DNA from 3 places in the Streptomyces thermocarboxydovorans genome. Region 1 is predicted to be linked to each of the others. Evidence: predicted binding sites of a transcription regulator. Region 1 holds the regulator's gene; each other region holds the start of a gene.
What was found. Region 1 encodes HrcA, which represses chaperone genes, less so after heat shock. Its sites were predicted from a motif close to TTNGCACTCNGNNNNNCNGAGTGCNAA; they were not measured.
Positions count from the first base shown of each region.

Region 2: the regulator HrcA is predicted to act here: its motif matches at 3,531-3,557, upstream of groES (co-chaperone GroES).
Region 3: the regulator HrcA is predicted to act here: its motif matches at 4,567-4,593, upstream of groL (chaperonin GroEL).

Region 1 is NZ_BAAAGU010000041.1:54,829-61,803, forward strand. Features, by position in the region: gene ABD198_RS19825 (DUF3097 domain-containing protein) at 1-325, opposite strand, end outside; gene ABD198_RS19830 (MBL fold metallo-hydrolase) at 363-1,085, opposite strand; gene hrcA (heat-inducible transcriptional repressor HrcA) at 1,223-2,239, shown strand; gene dnaJ (molecular chaperone DnaJ) at 2,239-3,375, shown strand; gene ABD198_RS19845 (nitronate monooxygenase) at 3,531-4,604, shown strand; gene ABD198_RS19850 (16S rRNA (uracil(1498)-N(3))-methyltransferase) at 4,601-5,341, shown strand; gene ABD198_RS19855 (hypothetical protein) at 5,447-5,995, shown strand; gene ABD198_RS19860 (S41 family peptidase) at 6,042-6,975, shown strand, end outside.
Region 2 is NZ_BAAAGU010000003.1:88,557-95,531, reverse strand. Features, by position in the region: gene ABD198_RS02245 (hypothetical protein) at 1-224, opposite strand, end outside; gene ABD198_RS02240 (hypothetical protein) at 148-1,158, opposite strand; gene groL (chaperonin GroEL) at 1,338-2,963, opposite strand; gene groES (co-chaperone GroES) at 3,076-3,384, opposite strand; gene ABD198_RS02225 (polysaccharide deacetylase family protein) at 3,598-4,359, opposite strand; gene ABD198_RS02220 (polysaccharide deacetylase family protein) at 4,356-5,297, opposite strand; gene ABD198_RS02215 (THUMP-like domain-containing protein) at 5,388-6,566, shown strand; gene ABD198_RS02210 (LacI family DNA-binding transcriptional regulator) at 6,882-6,975, opposite strand, start outside.
Region 3 is NZ_BAAAGU010000013.1:103,560-110,534, reverse strand. Features, by position in the region: gene ABD198_RS08605 (alpha,alpha-trehalose-phosphate synthase (UDP-forming)) at 1-753, opposite strand, end outside; gene ABD198_RS08600 (glucosyl-3-phosphoglycerate synthase) at 826-1,770, opposite strand; SAM riboswitch class I at 1,907-2,054, shown strand; gene thrC (threonine synthase) at 2,073-3,386, shown strand; gene ABD198_RS08590 (MoaD/ThiS family protein) at 3,477-3,752, shown strand; gene ABD198_RS08585 (cold-shock protein) at 4,193-4,396, shown strand; gene groL (chaperonin GroEL) at 4,759-6,381, shown strand; gene ABD198_RS08575 (NADH:flavin oxidoreductase) at 6,631-6,975, shown strand, end outside.

The sequences.
Region 1 (6,975 bases):
CGGCGCGGGCCACGCGCGCCCGCGCGCCGGGGACGGCCACCGAGCCGGAGGCGGTGCGGGTGGGGCGCACCGGCGCCGCGGCGGCGGAGGGCTTGACCAGCGTGACCACGCGGCCCTCCAGGAGGAAGCCGCGCGGCTGGAGCGGGAAGACCCGGTGCCTGCCGAAGCGGTCCTCCAGGGTCACGGTGCCGGCCTCGCAGCGGATCACCGCGCCGCAGAAGCCGGTGGCGGGCTCCTCGACCACCAGGCCGGGGTCGGCGGGCACCTCGGGGACCGGCTGCGGCTTCTTCCACGGAGGGGTCAGATCGGCGGAGTACTGGCGCATTCTGATGACGATACGAGGAGCCGGGGCGCCGTGATCATCACGACACGCCGAACCTCGCCGCCAGCGCCTCGCGTTGGGCCCGTACGAAGGCCGCGTCCACCACCGCCCCGTGACCGGGGACGTACGCCGCGTCCTCGCCGCCCAGCTGAAGCAGGCGGTCCAGCGCGGCCGGCCAGTGGGACGGCGCGGCGTCGGGCCCGGCCTGGGGCTCGCCCGACTCCTCCACCAGGTCGCCGCAGAAGACCACTTCGGGCTCGCCGGGCACCAGGACCACCAGATCGTGGGCGGTGTGGCCGGGGCCCACGTTCGCCAGCAGCACCTGCCGGCCGCCGCCCAGGTCCAGGGTCCACTCGCCGCTCACCAGGTGCCGGGGGCGGATCAGCGCGTCCACGGCCTCCTCCGCCGCCCGCGGGTCCAGCCCGTGGCGCACCGCGTCCGCGCGCAGCTCGCCGCGGCCGTGCTCCAGGGCCGCGTCCAGGCCGACCGCGCCGTAGACCTCCGCGCCCGCGAAGGCGGCTGCGCCGAGGACGTGGTCGAAGTGGGGGTGGGTGAGCGCGAGATGCGTCACACGGTGACCGGCGAGCGCCTGTGCCTCGGTGCGCAACCGCACGCCCTCGGCCAGACGCGAGCCCGCGTCGATCAGCAGCACCCCGTCCGCGCCGACCACGAGGCCCGCCGTGCAGTCCCACACCGGCAGCCGGCACCGCCCCACCCCGGCCGCCACCCGCTCCCAGCCCGACTCTTCCCAAGTCACGGTCATATCGGCGACGCTAGCGGGGCGCGCCCGGCCTTGCCCGGGGTATACCTCCCGGCCGTACACTGGGCCGGGGAAGTCTGGCACTCGCGTGCGAAGAGTGCCAGAGACATGACCGGGCGGAAGGCTTCTGGAGGTGCGCCGTGCTCAGTGAACGCAGGCTCCAGGTGTTGCGCGCCATCGTCCAGGACTACGTCGGTACCGAGGAGCCCGTCGGCTCCAAGGCGCTCACCGAGCGACACAATCTCGGCGTCTCCCCGGCCACCGTGCGCAACGACATGGCGGCTCTGGAGGAAGAGGGATACATCGCCCAGCCGCACACCAGCGCGGGGCGCATCCCGACCGACAAGGGCTACCGGCTGTTCGTCGACAAGCTCGCCGGCGTCAAGCCGATGAGCCCGCCCGAGCGGCGGGCCATCCAGAACTTCCTCGAGGGCGCCGTCGACCTCGACGACGTGGTGGCGCGCACCGTCCGGCTGCTGGCCCAGCTCACCCGGCAGGTCGCCATCGTGCAGTACCCGTCGCTGACCCGGTCCACCGTGCGTCACGTGGAGCTGCTGTCGCTCGCGCCGGCCCGGGTGATGCTCGTCCTGATCACGGACACCGGACGGGTGGAGCAGCGCGTGATCGACTGCCCGGCGCCCTTCGGCGAGACGTCGCTGGCGGACCTGCGCGCCCGGCTCAACAGCCGGGTCGCCGGCCGCCGCTTCACCGATGTGCCGAGCCTCGTCGAGGACCTCCCCGAGGCGTTCGAGGTCGAGGACCGCGGCACCGTCTCCACGGTGCTGTCCACCCTGCTGGAGACGCTCGTCGAGGAGAACGAGGAGCGGCTGATGATCGGCGGCACCGCCAATCTCACCCGCTTCGCCCACGACTTCCCCCTCACGATCCGGCCCGTCCTGGAGGCGCTGGAGGAGCAGGTGGTGCTCCTGAAGCTGCTCGGCGAGGCCAAGGATCCGGGCGTGACCGTCCGCATCGGTCATGAGAACGCCCATGAAGGACTCAACTCCACGTCCGTCGTGTCGGTGGGCTACGGTTCGGGCGGCGAGGCGGTTGCCAAGCTCGGCGTGGTCGGACCGACCCGCATGGACTACCCCGGAACGATGGGAGCGGTACGCGCAGTGGCACGGTACGTCGGACAGATCCTGGCGGAGTCGTAGTGGCCACGGACTACTACGCCGTACTCGGCGTGCGCCGCGACGCGTCGCAGGAAGAGATCAAGAAGGCCTTCCGGCGGCTCGCACGCGAGCTGCACCCGGACGTCAACCCCGACCCGAAGACCCAGGAGCGGTTCAAGGAGATCAACGCCGCCTACGAGGTGCTGTCGGACCCGCAGAAGAAGCAGGTCTACGACCTCGGCGGCGACCCGCTCTCGCAGTCCGCCGGCGGCGGCGCGGGCGGCTTCGGCGCCGGTGGCTTCGGGAACTTCTCCGACATCATGGACGCGTTCTTCGGCACGGCGTCGCAGCGCGGGCCGCGCTCGCGCACCCGCCGGGGCCAGGACGCGATGATCCGCATCGACGTCGAGCTGGACGAGGCCGCGTTCGGCACGACCAAGGACATCCAGGTGGACACGGCCGTCGTGTGCACCACGTGCAACGGCGAGGGCGCCGCGCCGGGCACCAGCGCGCAGACCTGCGACATGTGCCGCGGCCGCGGTGAGGTCTCCCAGGTCACCCGGTCCTTCCTCGGCCAGGTCATGACCTCGCGCCCCTGCCCGCAGTGCCAGGGCTTCGGCACGATCGTCCCGACGCCGTGCCCGGAGTGCGCGGGCGACGGCCGGGTCCGCTCGCGTCGCACGCTGACGGTGAAGATCCCCGCCGGTGTGGACAACGGCACCCGCATCCAGCTGGCCGGTGAGGGCGAGGTCGGGCCCGGCGGCGGTCCCGCCGGTGACCTGTACGTGGAGATCCACGAACTGCCGCACCCCACCTTCCAGCGGCGCGGCGACGATCTGCACTGCACGGTCACCATCCCGATGACCGCCGCGGCGCTCGGCACCAAGGTGCCGCTGGAGACGCTGGACGGCATGGAGGAGGTCGACATCCGGCCCGGCACCCAGTCCGGCCAGTCGATCCCGCTGCACGGCCGGGGCGTGACGCATCTGCGCGGCGGCGGCCGGGGCGATCTCATCGTGCACGTCGAGGTGCAGACGCCGACCAAGCTCGACCCGGAGCAGGAGCGGCTGCTGAGGGAGCTGGCCAAGCTGCGCGGCGAGGAGCGCCCGCAGGGTCAGTTCCAGCCGGGCCAGCAGGGGCTGTTCTCCCGGCTGAAGGACGCCTTCAACGGCCGCTGAACGAGCGTTCAGCACGGGCCGGCACCCCGGTGCCGGCCCGTTGCCGTGTCCGCCCGCGGGCGCGTGGGTGCGCCGGCCGAGTCCGGGCAAGCGGCGGTTTATGCCAGAGGAAAGGCTGATTCGGTGATGTTCCGCGGACATGGCACCATGCGGGCATGTCCTCCGCGCTGACCGGTCTTTTCCCGCACCCGATCGTGCAGGCCCCCATGGCGGGCGGCGTCTCCGTGCCGCAGCTCGCCGCCGCGGTCTGCGAGGCGGGCGGGCTCGGTTTCCTCGCCGCCGGGTACAAGACCGCGGACGGCATGTACCAGGAGATCAAGCAGCTGCGCGGACTCACCGGCCGGCCCTTCGGCGTCAACCTTTTCCTGCCCCAGCCGGAGACCGCCGACCCGGCCGCCGTGGACGTCTACGCCCACCAGCTGGCCGGCGAGGCCACCTGGTACGAGACCGAGCTGGGCGACCCGGACAGCGGCCGCGACGACGGCTACGACGCCAAGCTCGCCGTGCTCCTCGACGACCCGGTGCCGGTGGTGTCCTTCCACTTCGGCGTCCCCGCCAGGGAGGTCATCGACTCGCTGCACCGCGTCGGCACCTTCACCTTCGTCACCGCCACCACCGCCGGGGAGGCGTGGGCCGTGGAGCGCTGCGGCGCGGACGCGGTGATCGCGCAGGGCATCGAGGCCGGCGGCCACCAGGGCACTCACCGCGACGTCCCCGAGGCGGACGGCGCCGGCGTCGGACTGCTCTCCCTGGTCGCCCAGGTGCGGGAGGCCGTCAGCATCCCGGTCATCGCGGCCGGCGGCATCATGCGCGGCAGCCAGATAGCCGCCGTGCTCGCCGCCGGCGGCAGTGCCGCCCAGCTCGGCACCGCCTTCCTCGCCACCCACGAGTCCGGCGCCCACGCCCTGCACAAGCAGGCCCTCACCAACCCCCTCTTCGTCCGCACCGAGCTGACCCGCGCCTTCTCCGGCCGCCCGGCCCGCGGACTGGTCAACCGCTTCCTGCGCGAGCACGGCCCCTACGCGCCCGCCGCCTACCCCGACGTCCACCACCTCACCGCGCCGCTGCGCAAGGCCGCCGCCAAGGCGGGGGACGCCCAGGGGATGGCGCTGTGGGCGGGGCAGGGCCACCGCCTGGCGCGGGAGCTGCCCGCCGGGCAGCTGGTGGAGGTGCTGGCCGCCGAACTCGCCTCCGCCCGGACAGCGTTGTCGGCGGGAGGTGCCCTGTGACCGCGCCCGTGTTCGTCGTCGACCGCTTCGAGAATCCCGGCGGCGGCAGCTTCGTCCTGGACGGCCCCGAGGGCCGGCACGCCGTCTCCGTGAAGCGGCTGCGGCCCGGCGAAGCCGTCGTCCTCACCGACGGCGCCGGGCGCTGGGCCGAGGGCGAGGTGGAGGCCGCCGAGGGCAAGGACCGGCTCGTGGTGCGCCTCGGTGAGGTCAGGGAGGAGCCGGCCGAGACACCGACGATCACCGTGGTGCAGGCGCTGCCCAAGGGCGACCGGGGCGAGCTGGCCGTGGAGACCATGACCGAGGTCGGCGTCGACCGGATCGTCCCCTGGGCGGCGGCCCGCTGCATCACCCAGTGGAAGGGCGAGCGCGGACTGAAGTCCCTCGGCAAGTGGCGGGCCACCGCCCGCGAGGCCGGCAAGCAGTCCCGCCGGGTGCGCTTCCCCGAGGTCGCCGACGCGGCGAGCACCAAGCAGGTTGCCTCACTTCTCGCCGAAGCCGGTTTCGCCGCCGTGCTGCACGAGAGCGGCACCGAACCGCTCGCCACCGCCGGACTCCCCGCCACCGGCGACATCGTGCTCGTCGTCGGCCCCGAGGGCGGCATCGCTCCCGACGAGCTGGCCCTCTTCGAGCAGTCCGGCGCCCGCGCCTACCGCCTGGGCCGCAGCGTGCTGCGCACCTCCACCGCCGGCACGGCGGCTGCGGCGCTGCTCCTCGGCCGCACCGGCCGCTGGTCCTGACCCGCGCGGGGCCCCAACCGCCGTATGCGCAAGGGAGCATGACGGGGCGCACAGTGGCCGTATGCGCCCTACCGCCGCGCCGGTGACGATGGCAGGCTGCCGTCCATGGGGGTGTGGCAGAAGCTGTGGGGCGGGACGCGGCTGCGGCGCACGGCTGTGGCGGCCGGTCTCGCCGTGATGGCCGTGGGCGGCGCCGTGGCGTGCGAACCGGGTGCCGTGAGCTCCGCGACCGTGGCCTATACGGTCGACCAGACCGTCACCGACGAGCTCAACCGGCAGAAGGCCGGGGTGCGCTGGCTCAGCTGCACCGCCTCGTTCGACGGCGACGGCAGCGGCGCGGCCACCCGCTCCGCCCGGGAGCGGACCGTCGCCTCCGTCGACTGCCAGGGCGAGACGGAGGACGGCAAGGAGATCACCGTCACCGGCAAGGTCACCCACGCCCTCGACGGCGCCTGCGTCCGCGGCGACATCACCGCCAAGGTGGACGGGAAGCAGTGGTTCCGCGTCGACGGTCTTGGCGACTGCAACTCCAGCAGCCCGCCCCCGGTCGGCGGCCCCACCCCGGACGGGCCCCGGCCCACCGTCACCGTGACCGTCACCACCACCGTCTGGTGCGACCGGTATCCCGACTGCCGCCCCGTCGAGGGCAAGTGATCCAAAGTCCTGGCCGGGCCGCCGTCCGCGTGCTTAGGGTGATCGGGTGACACAGCCCGCATCCGTCGCATCAGCCGCGTATCTCCGGTACCCGCACCCGCACGGCGACCTGGTCGCCTTCACCGCCGAGGACGATGTGTGGCTCGCCCCACTCGACGGCGGCGGCCGGGCCTGGCGGGTCAGCGCCGACAACGTGCCCGTCAACCACCCGCGCATCTCGCCCGACGGCACCACCGTCGCCTGGACCTCCACCCGCGACGGCGCACCCGAGGTGCACATCGCACCCGTCGACGGCGGCCCCGCCCGCCGCCTCACCTACTGGGGCAGCGCCAGGACACAGGTGCGCGGCTGGACCCCGGACGGCAAGGTCCTCGCGATCAGCGCGCACGGCCAGGCCAGCCTGCGCCGCACCTGGGCCCGCGCCGTCCCGCTCGACGGCGGCCCCGCCGGCACCCTGCCGTACGGGCCCGTCGGCGACGTCGCCCACGGCCCGCACACCGTGCTGCTGTCCGCCACCATGGGCCGCGAGGCCGCCACCTGGAAGCGCTACCGGGGCGGCACGGCCGGCAAGCTGTGGATCGACCGCGCCGGCCAGGAGGGCGAGGACGGCGGCGAGTTCGTCCGGCTGCACGCCGACCTCGACGGCAACATCGAGTACCCGATGTGGGTCGGCGAGCGGATCGCGTTCCTCTCCGACCACGAGGGCACCGGCGCGCTCTACTCCTCCCTCCCCGACGGCTCCGACCTGCGCCGCCACACCCCGCTCGGGGGCTTCTACGCCCGCCACGCCGCCACCGACGGCACCCGTGTCGTCTACTCCAGCGCCGGTGAGCTGTGGGTGCTGGACGACCTGGACGGCGCCGAGCCGCGCCGGCTCGACATCCGGCTCGGCGGACAGCGCGTCGACCTCCAGCCGTTCCCGCTGAACGCCGCCCGCTGGTTCGGCTCCGCCTCCCCCGACCACACCGCCCGCGGCAGCG
Region 2 (6,975 bases), on a different contig from region 1:
CCGAGTTCGCTGGCGGCAGGGTCGTGCGGCGCGACGGCTGCGGCGTACAGCAGTGACCGCCGCAGCTCGACGTAACGAAGGACGATCAGCAGCGTCCACGGCAGGCGCCAGGCCGCGTATCGCAGCAGGGCTGCCGCGCTGTCACCATCAGCGCGTTCGGAGGAGAGCAGGACGGCCGGCACCACACGTTTGCCCTGTTGGAGGCGCCGCACATCGACGGCCATGGCGAGGGCCATACACACCAGCGGCCACGCCCAGACCGTCCCATTCAGAAGGGCTCTGCGGCGGGGTGCGGGTGCGGCGGAATCTGGCGAGGCCCGTGGTGTCGCCGAGGCCGAAGGAGACGGCGACGGCGTGGGCCATGACGGCGTCCAGGGGGTCGGAGCCGGCGAGATCGACGGTGGCGAGCGGGAGCAGTACGTCGCCGGGCGCGGCGGGAGTGGGGCGGCGCGGCGGGCGGGTGAGCAGGGCGACGCGGTGGCCGTCGCGCTCCAGCCAGGAGCTGATGGCGTTCTCGCGGCCCAGCGTCCACTGCCGGTCGGGCAGCTGGATCCCGACCCGGCTCTTGGACTTGCGGAGCTTCTTCTGCAGGACGAGCCGGGCGGTGACGTCACCGACGGTCATGACCAGGCCGGCGCCCGGTGCGGACCGGTCGCCGAGGAAGCCGTGGGGTGCCCTGAGGCGGACGGCGGGGGCCTGCGGGCCCCAGACGTCCACGCGGACCAGGCGCCGGTCCACCGCGACGGCCACCGGTCCGGCGGGGCCGGGGGCGTAGCGGCGCGCCATCCACAGCGGTACGCCTTCCACGCGGGCCCGGCCGGCCAGGGCGCTCACCTGCTCGGCGCCGCCGCAGCGGCGGACGGCGAGTTCACCGAGGGCGCGGGCGAATTCGGCTGCCCGGCGCACCTTCCAGGGTTTGGTGGTGCCGGTGATGCGGGTGACGGGGACGATGCCGGGACCCTGCGGCAGGTGGTCCAGGGGGCGTTCGGTGCCGCAGCCGCCGAGCCAGCTGCCGCGCAGGTAGGCCTCGGCCATGGCGGCGAGGTTCAGTTCGTGGAGAGGGGTGGTCCGGCCGCCCTTGCGCAGGCCGTCCTCGGTGAGCTGCACGGTCCGGGCGAATGGATTCCGGGAGCGTTCCGAGTAGAGCGTGTGGTGCATGGCCCCTCCCCCTCTGGCCGATCTCTTCTCCCGCGCAGCCACCCGACGAGCCGCCCAACGATAGGTCGCTGGTGCGTGGTCCGGCGGTTCCATGATCGGCGGACGGCACCGCGGGCACGGCGAAGGCCCGGCACCCAGCACAGGGATGCTGGGTGCCGGGCCTTCTGCGAGCGTGTGGCTCAGTGGGCGTGGCCGTGGCCGTGGCCCGCGGCGGCCGGCTCCTCCTCTTCCTTCTTCTCGACGACCAGGGTCTCGGTCGTCAGAAGCAGGGAGGCGATGGAGGCGGCGTTCTCCAGGGCGGAGCGGGTGACCTTGACCGGGTCGATGACGCCGGCCTTGATCAGGTCGCCGTACTCGCCGGTGGCGGCGTTGTAGCCGCTGCCCTTCTCGAGCTCGGCCACCTTGGAGACGATCACGTAGCCCTCGAGGCCGGCGTTCTCGGCGATCCAGCGCAGCGGCTCGACGACGGCGTTGCGGACGACCGCGACACCGGTGGCCTCGTCACCGGACTTGCCGAGGTTGTTCTCCAGGACCTTGGCGGCGTGGACCAGCGCGGAGCCACCACCGGAGACGATGCCCTCCTCGACCGCGGCGCGGGTCGCGGAGATGGCGTCCTCCAGACGGTGCTTGCGCTCCTTCAGCTCGACCTCGGTGGCGGCACCCACGCGGATGACGCACACGCCGCCGGCCAGCTTGGCGAGACGCTCCTGCAGCTTCTCGCGGTCCCAGTCGGAGTCGGTGGTCTCGATCTCCGCCTTGATCTGGGCGACGCGGCCCTCGACGTCCTCCTTCTTGCCGGCGCCGTCGACGATCGTGGTCTCGTCCTTGGTGACGGTGACGCGGCGGGCGGAGCCGAGCACGTCCAGGCCGACCTGGTCGAGCTTGAGGCCGACCTCCTCGGAGACCACGGTGGCGCCGGTGAGGACGGCCATGTCCTGCAGCATCGCCTTGCGGCGGTCACCGAAGCCGGGCGCCTTGACGGCGACGGCGTTGAAGGTGCCGCGGATCTTGTTGACGACCAGGGTGGACAGCGCCTCGCCCTCGACGTCCTCGGCGATGATCAGCAGCGGCTTGGAGGAGTTGGCCTGGATGACCTTCTCCAGCAGCGGCAGCAGGTCGGCGATGGCGGAGATCTTGCCCTGGTGGATGAGGATGTACGGGTCGTCCAGGACGGCCTCCATGCGCTCCTGGTCCGTCACGAAGTACGGCGACAGGTAGCCCTTGTCGAAGGCCATGCCCTCGGTGAAGTCCAGCTCCAGACCGAAGGTGTTGGACTCCTCGACGGTGATGACACCGTCCTTGCCGACCTTGTCCATCGCCTCGGCGATCAGCTCGCCGACCTGCTGGTCCTGGGCGGACAGCGCGGCGACGGCGGCGATGTCGGACTTCTCGTCGATCGGGCGGGCGGAGGCCAGCAGGTCCTCGGACACGGCCGCCACGGCCGCGTCGATGCCCTTCTTCAGCGCTGCCGGGGAAGCGCCGGCGGCGACGTTCTTCAGCCCCTCACGGATCAGGGCCTGGGCGAGCACGGTGGCGGTGGTCGTACCGTCACCCGCGATGTCGTTGGTCTTGGTCGCCACCTCCTTCACCAGCTGCGCGCCGAGGTTCTCGTACGGGTCCTCGATCTCCACCTCGCGGGCGATCGTGACACCGTCGTTGGTGATGGTGGGGGCGCCGAACTTCTTGTCGATGACGACGTTGCGGCCCTTGGGGCCGATCGTCACCTTCACCGTGTCGGCAAGCTTGTTGACGCCGCGCTCGAGGGCGCGACGGGCGTCCTCGTCGAACTTCAGGATCTTCGCCATGGCAGCGGGAGCCCTCTCGGAATTCTGGGTGAAATCACTGCGCCCCGGGCGCCCGGCTTCTTATGGGATGCGGGGGCCAGGGGCGCAGTCGAGCAAAGGTGCGTCGAGGTGATTACTTCTCGACGATCGCGAGGACGTCGCGGGCCGAGAGAACGAGGTACTCCTCGTTGTTGTACTTCACCTCGGTGCCGCCGTACTTGCTGTAGAGCACGACATCACCGACCTTGACGTCGAGCTCGATGCGCTTACCGTCCTCGTAGCGGCCCGGGCCCACGGCCAGGACGACGCCCTCCTGGGGCTTCTCCTTGGCGGTGTCCGGAATGACCAGGCCAGAGGCCGTGGTCTGCTCGGCGTCCAGCGGCTGGACCACGATGCGGTCCTCGAGCGGCTTGATGGCAACCTTGGAGCTGGCGGTCGTCACGATCCGACCTCCCCCTTCGGAGATCTCACGGGGTTAACTGTCTGAGGTGGCGACCAGGTCGATCCGTCGTCGCGGGTGCCGGACCTGCCCGTCGCGTGGTTGGCACTCTCCACCGGGGAGTGCCAGAGCCGAGACTATGACTGCGATTAGCACTCGGTCAAGCGGAGTGCCAATTGGCGACGGCGCGTCGGCCACGGGTTCGCGCCCAGGGGTTCACTCCGGGAAGAGGTAGTCCTCCAGCCGGGCCACCCGCAGGCCGCGCCGGCCGGCCTCCTCCAGCAGACGCCTCGTCCGGTCCGCCAGGGACAGCGACGGCAGGTCGGCCGAGGGGACGGAGACGATGTCGCCGGGCTTCAGCTCCTTCGGGCCCTCGGCGTAGGTGAGTTCGCCGTTCCCGTCCAGGCTCACCCGCCACAGCACGACCGCCGTGATGCCGCAGTCGGCGGCGGCGCGCAGGGTCGTCGCGTCGTACGTGCCGTAGGGCGGGCGGAACAGGCGGGGGCGGACACCGAAGCGGGAGGTGAGCTTGCGCTGCTGGCCGCAGATCTCCGCGCGCTGGCCGGCGTACGGCAGTCCGCGCAGGGCGGTGTGGTCGAGGGTGTGGTTCTGCAGGCTCGCGCCGACCGCGCGCAGCCGGGCGAAGTGGGCGTAGCCGGGGCCCACCACGCTGTCGGTGAGGAAGAGGCTGACCGGCAGGCGCCGTTCGCGGACGAGGCCGATGAGGCGGGGGTCGCGTTCGGCGCCGTCGTCGTAGGTCAGGAAGACGACTCTGTCGGTGGTGCGGACGCGGTCGACGACCGGCGGGAGCGCGGCGGCGGGCTGGCGCGTGCCGGCAGGGGGTGCCGTGCTGTTGCCGGCCGGCTGGCCGGCGCCGTCCCCGGCCGTCGCCGCCCGGTGCTGCACGGGGCCGCCGCAGCCCGCGGCGAGCAGCAGCGCGAGGGCCGCCACCGCCGGGCCGCGGGCGCGGGGCCTCACAGGTAGTCCTCCAGGCGGGCCACCGCGTATCCCTCGGCCGTGACCTTGTTCAGGAAGCGGCGGACCATGTCGCGCATGGTGCCGTCCCAGTGGTCGGTGCCGCGGAAGTGGGTCAGCACGATGTCGCCGGGGCGCAGTTCGCGGTCCCATTCGCGGTACTCCCAGCGGTCGGTGAAGACCTCCTCGTTCCACAGGGGCACGTACTCGATGCCGCAGCGTCTGGCGGCGCGGAGCGTGTCCTTGTTGTAGTTGCCGAAGGGCGGGCGAAAGAGGACGGGGCGGGTGCCGTAGCGCTTCTCGATGACCTCCTGCATGCCGCAGATCTCGCGCTTCTGGCGGGCGTAGGACAGGGCGGGCAGGTAGGGGTGGTGGAGGGTGTGGTTGTTGAGGGTGACGCCGCGGTCCTGCATCCGCTCGAAGTAGGCGTAGTCGTCGTCGATGACGTAGTCGCTGAGGAAGGCGGTGTAGGGGATCCGCAGCTCGCTCATCATCCGCAGGAACTTCGGGTCCTTCTCGGCGCCGTCGTCGATGGTGAGGAAGACGATCTTCTTCTTGGTGGGGACGGTGGTGAAGACCGGCGGGAGCCCGAGGCGCCGGTGGCCGTCCACCTCGAAGCCCTCGCGGGTGGTGATGTGCGGCTTCTTCTCCGGCGGCGGCGGGGCGGGAAGCGGCACCTTCTTCAGCCCCCAGCGTTTCGCGGCGGCGGCGCGTGCGGCCTGCGCGGCGCGCAGCTTGGTGGCATAGGAGTCGAGCGCGCGGGCCGGGGGCGCGTTCAGGGGCCGTTCGCCGCTCGCGGGCGGGGCCTCGCCGCGTCCGCAGCCGGGGGCGAGGGCGGCGAGGGCGAGGACGACGAGCGCGACCCGCACCCGCCCCAGGGTGCCCCGCCCCGGCCACGCACCCCGCGCCCTCTTTTCATCGTTTTGTCGTACTACTCGCATGGGCCCGGATCCTCCCAGCCCGCCGCCCTTGATCCGGTCCGACACCGCGGCCGGAGGCGCCCGGTCCACCGACTGGCCCACAATGAGCCGGTGAACGACCTCGCCCCGCTCCTCACCCCCGAAGGCCGCGCTCTGCTGGAGGAGGTGCGCGACACCGCCCCGGCGGACGAACTCGCCGTCGCCACCCGGCTGCGCCGCGAGCACCCCGCCGAGCTGGTGTCCGCGGCGCTCACCCAGGCGCGGCTGCGGCAGCGGGCGGTGGCCAAGTTCGGCGAGGAGGACGCCCGCCGGATGTTCTTCACCGCGAACGGGGTCGAACAGTCGACGCGGGCGAGTGTGGCGGCCTACCGGGCGCGGAGGTTCGCCGAGCTCGGCGTGACCTCGGTGGCCGACCTGTGCTGCGGGATCGGCGGGGACGCCATCGCCCTGGCCCGCGCCGGGATCCGGGTGCTGGCGGTGGACCGCGACCCGCTCACCGCGGCGGCGGCACGGGCCAACGCGGAGGCTCTCGGCCTGGCAGACCTGATCGAGGTGCGGGAGGACGACGTCACCCGGGTCGACACGGCCGGGTACGACGCGGTCTTCGCCGACCCGGCACGGCGCGGCGGCCGGGGCCGGATCTTCGACCCCGAGGCCTACTCGCCCCCGCTGTCCTGGGCGATCGGGGCGGCGCGCACGGCACCGCTCGCCGCCGCGCTGAAGATCGCGCCCGGCGTCCCGCACGAGGCGATCCCGGACGACGCCGAGGCCGAGTGGATCTCGGACGGCGGGGACGTCAAGGAGGCCGTGCTGTGGTTCGGCGCGCGCCGGACCAAGGGCGCCTTCCGCGCCACGCTGCTGCCCGGCCCGCGCACCCTGGTCTCCCGCGGCCTGCCCGACCCGGCGGTGCGCCCGCCCGGCCGGTACCTCTACGAACCCGACGGCGCTGTCATCCGCGCCCATCTGGTCGCCGAGGTGGCCGAGGAGCTCGGCGGCGGCCTGATCGACGAGACCATCGCCTACATCACCGCCGACGAGCACCGCCCCACGCCCTACGCGACCGCCTACGAGATCACCGACCGGCTCCCCTTCAACGCCAAGAAGCTGAAGGCGCTGCTGCGGGAGCGCGGGGTCGGCACCCTCACCGTCAAGAAGCGCGGCTCGGCGGTGGAACCGGAGGAACTGCGCCGCAAGGTGCTGCCCAAGCCGCACGGCAGCGAGGCCGTCACGGTCTTCCTCACCCGGGTCGCCGGGGCCCCGGCCATGCTGCTCGGCCGTCCGGCCGGCTGATCAGCCGTCAGCCGCCGCTCTCCCGCGCCCCCCGCGGCGGCTCGGCTCGCCCCGGCAGCTCCGCTGCCCGCCGCAGCAGCAGCGCGCGCGGGCCGGGTCCCTCCCGGCCTCTCACCCCTGCGTCGAACGGGAGACGCCTGGATCGACACGCTCGCCGGAAAATTTTCCGCGCGTTCGGTGAGCGCTGCTTCCGCGCGTCTGGTGAACGCTGCTTGCGTTGCCTCCGCCCGCCCCCCGGGCGCCGTCGCAGGCGACCTTGCGCACCCGTGCCCGAAACTTTCGCAGACCCGTCGGCCGGCCTCAGCGGCCCGCGTCTCACGCTCCCGCCGGCGCCGCCGTACTGCTGCGCACCACCAGGCTGGTGGCCAGCTCCACGCGGGTCGCCGTCTGCTGGCCGGCGCCCTTGGCC
Region 3 (6,975 bases), on a different contig from region 1:
GACGTCCTCCCGGTGGGCGCGCTCCCGCAGGAAGTCGGGGTCGGCGCCCAGGCCGTGCACGCCGATCCGGGTGTCGCCGAGGCCGCCCGTGAAGTGCTCGCAGCAGGCGGTGAAGGCGTCCGCCCAGCGGCGGGTGAGGAAGCCGAGCCGCTCCGCGCCCAGCATGCCGCGCAGCACCTGCTGGGCGACGTCGTCGGGCAGCATCCGGAAGTACTCCGGCGGCGCCCACGGGGTGTGCGAGAAGTGCCCGATCCGCAGGTCGGGGCGGAGCTCGCGCAGCATGCCCGGCACCAGCGTCAGGTGGTAGTCCTGCACCAGCACGGCCGCGCCCTGCGCCGCCTCCTCGGCCAGCGCCTCGGCGAACGCCCGGTTGTAGGTCTCGTAGGAGGCCCACTGCCGGCGGAACTCCGCGTCGAACACCGGCTCAAGCGGCGTCTGGTACAGCATGTGGTGCACGAACCACAGCACCGAGTTGGCGATCCCGTTGTAGGCGTCCGCGTGCACCTCGGCCGGGATGTCCAGCATCCGCACGCCGTCCTCGCCGATCCCGCGGCGCACGGCCTCGCGGTCGCCGTCGGACAGCGCCGAGCACACCCACAGCGCACCCGCGTCCGGTCCGATCGCCGACAGCCCGGAGACCAGCCCGCCGCCGCCCCGTTTGGCGCGCATGGAGCCGTCGTCGTCCTTCACGTAGGAAACCGGCCCCCGATTCGAGGCCACCAGCACCTGAGCTGCACCGAACGTCGAAGCCATAAAGCTCAACCTAGCCCGGCCCTCGGACAATCAAACGTAGAGCCCGGCCGTATACGAATGTCACGCTGATTCTCAGGCGACCCGGCGCTCCTGGTACTCCGCGATCTCCGCCATGGGCGGCCGCTCCTCGGTGTCCACCGAGTAGGTGCGCGGCTCGAAGGTGTTCCCGGACCGCTCGAACTGGGTCAGCGCGGGGCGGATCAGATGCCCGCGGGCCAGCCTCAGCTGGGCGGTGCGGTAGACCGCGGCGGACATCCGGCCGAGCGCCTGCCCGTCCTGGTGGCGGTGCCTGCGCACTCCCACGTCCACCTGCGCCAGGGCGTTGAGGCCCACCAGGTGCAGGGCGTCGATGAGCAGGCCCAGCTCCACGCCGTAGCCGACCGGGAAGGGCAGCCGCTCCAGCAGTGAGCGGCGGGCCGCGTACTCGCCGCCCAGCGGCTGCACGAAGCCGGCCAGCCGCGGCCAGTGCATGTTGAGCAGCGGCCGGGCCATCAGCTCCGTCACCCGCCCGCCCTGCCCGGCGGCGGCGCCCAGCGGCCGGTCGTACATCGCCTTCACGAAGTGCACGTCCGGCTCGGTGAGCAGCGGGCCGACGATGCCGGTGACGAAGTCGGCGGAGAAGTCGCGCAGGTCGGCGTCGACGAAGCAGACGATGTCGCCGCGGGTGACCAGCAGCGAGCGCCACAGCACCTCGCCCTTGCCGGGGACGGCGGGCAGCCGGGGCAGGATCTCGTCCCGGTGCACCACCCGCGCCCCCGCAGCCGCGGCCACCTCCGAGGTGCGGTCGGTGGAACCGGAGTCCACCACCACGATCTCGTCCACCAGGGGTGCCTTCAGCAGCAGCTCGTCCCGGATGACGGACACGATGTCGCCGACCGTCTCCTCCTCGTTCAGCGCGGGCAGCACCACGCTCACCGTCTGCCCGGTGGCCCGCTTGGCGGCCAGGATCCGGTGCAGCGGGCGGTCGGTCACGGACCAGGAGCGGTCGATCAGCCAGCGCTCGACTTCTTCCAGCACGGTCGGCGGCTCCTCACTGGTCGTGATCCATCTCGCGGTTCGGACAGCTGTCTCAAGTGTCCTGGCTGTCGGTTACAGTCTTGAACAACGCGCGTGACCATCGCATGCCGGGGTCGCCGCGCGGACAACTGAACACCGCTCATCCAGAGGGGCAGAGGGACACGGCCCGATGAAGCCCCGGCAACCCTCCAGTCGGTTCTTGTCACACGGACGTGGCGAGGCTCCCGGCTAGGGAAGGTGCCAAATCCGTCTCACGGCGAGATGCGTCGTGAGGAAGATGAGGAGAAAGGGCCTCGCCTCATATGGCTGTGCAGACTGTTGCAAGCTCCACGGACTCCACGGACTCCACGGGTACCACGTCCGCCCGGACTGTGGACCTCGGCCCCGCAGCGGCCCTGAGCTGTCGCGAGTGCGGCCACCGCGTCCCGCTCGGCCCGGTCTTCGCCTGCGAGGAGTGTTTCGGCCCGCTCGAGGTCGCCTACGACTTCTCCTCCTACGACACCGAGCAGCTCCGCAAGCGCATCGAGGCGGGCCCCGCGAACATCTGGCGCTACGCGCCCCTGCTGCCCGTTCCGGCCGACGTGGCGGACAAGCCCAACCTCAACCCCGGCTGGACCAAGCTGGTCAAGGCCGACAACCTGGCGGGCGAGCTGGGCATCACCGGCGGGCTGTACGTCAAGGACGACTCCGGCAACCCGACGCACTCCTTCAAGGACCGGGTGGTCGCCCAGGCCCTGGAGGCGGCCCGCGTCTTCGGCTTCACCACCCTGTCCTGCTCCTCCACCGGCAACCTGGCCGGCGCGGTGGGTGCCGCAGCCGCCCGGGCCGGCTTCCGCTCCTGCGTGTTCATCCCGCACGACCTGGAGCAGGGCAAGGTCGTCATGGCGGCGGTCTACGGCGGCGAGCTGGTCGGCATCGAGGGCAACTACGACGATGTGAACCGCTTCTGCTCCGAGCTGATAGGCGACCCGGCCGGCGAGGGCTGGGGCTTCGTCAACGTCAACCTGCGGCCGTACTACGCCGAGGGCTCCAAGACGCTCGCCTACGAGATCTGCGAGCAGCTGGGCTGGCAGCTGCCGGACCAGATCGTGGTGCCGATCGCCTCCGGCTCCCAGCTCACCAAGATCGACAAGGGTCTGCAGGAACTGATCAAGCTGGGCCTCGTCGAGGACAAGCCCTACAAGATCTTCGGTGCCCAGGCCGAGGGCTGCTCGCCGGTGTCGGCCGCCTTCAAGGCCGGGCACGACGTGGTGCGCCCGCAGAAGCCGGACACCATCGCCAAGTCGCTGGCGATCGGCAACCCGGCGGACGGGCCGTACGTCCTGGACATCGCGCGCCGCACCGGCGGTGCGGTGGAGGACGTGACGGACGAGCAGATCGTCGACGCGATCAAGGTGCTGGCGCGCACCGAGGGCATCTTCGCGGAGACCGCCGGCGGGGTGACCGTGGGCGTCACCCGCAAGCTCGTCGAGAACGGGGTGCTGGACCCGTCGAAGACCACCGTGGTGCTCAACACCGGTGACGGTCTGAAGACGCTGGACGCGGTGGCCGGTACCGGGCTCACCGCGACGATCCGGCCCAGCCTGGAGTCGTTCCGCGAGGCCGGCCTCGCCTGAGCGCCGCCTGCCGTACGTCTGCGGGCCGGTGCGGGCCGGCCACGCAGTTCCCCGCGCCCCTGGGGCGTCAGTCGACCGGAGGTCCACACCATGAGCGTCACCGTCCGCATCCCGACCATCCTGCGCACCTACACGGGTGGCAAGGCCGAGGTCACGGCCGAGGGGTCCACCCTCGCCGAGGTCATCGAGGACCTGGAGAAGAACCACACCGGGATCGCCGCCCGGGTCCTGGACGACCAGGGCAAGCTGCGCCGGTTCGTCAACGTCTACGTCAACGACGACGACGTCCGCTTCGAGCAGGGCCTTGAGACCGCCACCCCGGACGGTGCGGGCGTGTCCATCATCCCGGCCGTCGCCGGCGGCTGATCCCCGCCGGACATTACCCTCGGTAACGTCGATTACCGAGCGTTCACCGTGTTGCCCCCTCCGTGAGAGATGCGGAGGGGGCAATTCCATGGGGTTGAGCGCGGTAGAGTTGGGGAACGCGCTCCCGATCCAGCGATCGAGCACCCTGAATTCCTGCCGTACGCCCGACTGGAAATGGCCAAAGTGCGGGCGCTTTTCGCGGCTTTTGCGGCATTTGTACGGCCCGACTTGCCCTGAATTCGGGTGAATTCTCGCCACATTCCGGACCGGTGTCGTCCAGATTTCTCGTCCGATTGACCTGTTGCAGACGGCAGTTGGACAGATACATTCAGCCGCGGTCGACGCGTTCCGGCGCACGCCCCCAACCGTTGGGGGGTGAGGTCTGACCCGGATCCGCGAAGTGTGGATCTGTGCAAGGGCCAGTAATAGGGGAGTTAGGCATGGCTCAGGGCACCGTCAAGTGGTTCAACGCGGAGAAGGGGTACGGCTTCATCGCGGTCGACGGTGGTGCGGATGTTTTCGTCCACTACAGCGCGATCCAGATGGACGGCTACCGCACCCTGGAAGAGGGCCAGCGGGTCGAGTTCGAGATCTCGCAGGGCCAGAAGGGCCCGCAGGCCGACATGGTTCGCGTCACCGCCTGAACGCTTACCAGCCGCAGGCATCGTTCACTGACGAAGGGCTCGCACCCCGCCGGGTGCGGGCCCTTCGCCGTGCCGGGACCACGTCCTCCGGACATGCCGGGACCAGGGGATACGGGGCGCGCGACACCCCTGCGAGCGCCGCCGGGAGCCTGTCCGAACCCTGGAGGGCGCTTGCACTCGCATGGGTCGAGTGCTAATCATTGGGCGTTAGCACTCTGAAGGTGAGAGTGACAGCGGAAGGACCGGGTCGGTGAGGCCCGCAGGCCGGGTGGGGCAAGGAACCACAAGGCGTGCGAGCCGTCCGTCGCGGGCGCGGGCGCGGTCCGAAGGAATCACCCCCAGTCCTGGAGGGACCACTTCACATGGCCAAGATCATCGCGTTCGACGAGGAGGCGCGGCGCGGCCTCGAGCGCGGCATGAACCAGCTCGCGGACGCCGTCAAGGTGACCCTCGGCCCCAAGGGCCGCAACGTCGTCCTCGAGAAGAAGTGGGGCGCCCCCACGATCACCAACGACGGTGTCTCCATCGCCAAGGAGATCGAGCTCGAGGACCCGTACGAGAAGATCGGCGCCGAGCTGGTCAAGGAAGTCGCCAAGAAGACGGACGACGTCGCCGGTGACGGTACGACCACCGCGACCGTGCTCGCCCAGGCCCTGGTCAAGGAAGGCCTGCGCAACGTTGCCGCCGGTGCCAACCCGATGGCCCTGAAGCGCGGCATCGAGAAGGCCGTCGAGGCCGTCTCCGCCGCCCTGCTGGAGCAGGCGAAGGACGTCGAGACCAAGGAGCAGATCGCCTCCACCGCGTCCATCTCCGCCGCCGACACCCAGATCGGTGAGCTGATCGCCGAGGCGATGGACAAGGTCGGCAAGGAAGGCGTCATCACCGTCGAGGAGTCGCAGACCTTCGGTCTGGAGCTGGAGCTCACCGAGGGCATGCGCTTCGACAAGGGCTACATCTCGGCGTACTTCGCCACCGACATGGAGCGTATGGAGGCCGTCCTCGACGACCCCTACATCCTGATCGCCAACTCCAAGATCTCCAATGTCAAGGACCTGCTCCCGCTCCTGGAGAAGGTCATGCAGTCGGGCAAGCCGCTGCTGATCATCGCCGAGGACGTCGAGGGCGAGGCCCTGTCGACCCTGGTCGTCAACAAGATCCGCGGCACCTTCAAGTCCGTCGCCGTCAAGGCCCCGGGCTTCGGCGACCGCCGCAAGGCCATGCTCGGCGACATCGCCATCCTCACGGGCGGCGAGGTCATCTCCGAGGAGGTCGGCCTCAAGCTGGAGAACGCCACCCTCGACCTGCTGGGCAAGGCCCGCAAGGTGGTCATCACCAAGGACGAGACCACCATCGTCGACGGTGCCGGCTCCGCCGAGCAGGTCCAGGGCCGCGTCAACCAGATCCGCGCCGAGATCGAGAACAGCGACTCCGACTACGACCGCGAGAAGCTGCAGGAGCGCCTGGCCAAGCTGGCCGGCGGTGTGGCCGTCATCAAGGCCGGTGCCGCCACCGAGGTGGAGCTCAAGGAGCGCAAGCACCGCATCGAGGACGCCGTCCGCAACGCCAAGGCGGCCGTCGAGGAGGGCATCGTCGCCGGTGGTGGCGTGGCCCTGCTGCAGGCCTCCCAGGTCTTCGAGAAGCTGGAGCTCGAGGGCGACGAGGCGACCGGTGCCAACGCCGTGCGCGTGGCCCTGGAGGCCCCGCTGAAGCAGATCGCCGTCAACGCCGGCCTCGAGGGCGGCGTCGTGGTGGAGAAGGTCCGCAACCTCACCCCGGGCCACGGCCTGAACGCCGCGACCGGCGAGTACGTCGACCTGATCGCCGAGGGCATCATCGACCCGGCGAAGGTGACGCGCTCCGCGCTGCAGAACGCCGCGTCCATCGCCGCGCTGTTCCTCACCACCGAGGCCGTCATCGCCGACAAGCCGGAGAAGGCCGCTGCGCCGGCCGGCGGCGGCATGCCGGGCGGTGACATGGACTTCTGATCGGCCTCAGCGTCGATCGAACGTCCCGCGTTCACAGCCGAGGGCGGCACTCCCCGCGAGGGGGGTGCCGCCCTCGGGCGTTTCACGGCCGCTGAGCGGAGGGCTGGGACGGGAGCGTCGCGGGGACGAGGCTGTGGTTCGGATCACAAGCAGGGACCGGAATGGCCGCATCCCCGCGGTGGTTCTCCTTGACGTGCGTTGAATGCATACGCACATACCAAGCGGTACCTTCCCCGTCAAGGAGCCCTCGTGACCGTCACCATCGCCGACTCCGCCTCCCGGGCCGCCGACGTCCTGTCCCGTCCGGTGACCATCAACGGTCTCACCGTGCCGAACCGCATCGCCATGGCGCCGATGACCCGCATGTTCTCCCCGAACGGCATTCCCGGGGAGGACGTCGCCTCGTACTACGCCCGCCGCGCCGCCGCCGGTGTCGGGCTGATCATCACCGAGGGCACGTACGTCGGACACCCCTCCGCCGGGGGCAGCAGCCGGGTGCCCCGCTTCCACGGCGAGGAGCAGCTGGCGGGCTGGGCCAAGGTGGCCGAGGCCGTGCACGAGGCCGGCGGCCGGATCGTGCCGCAGCTGTGGCAC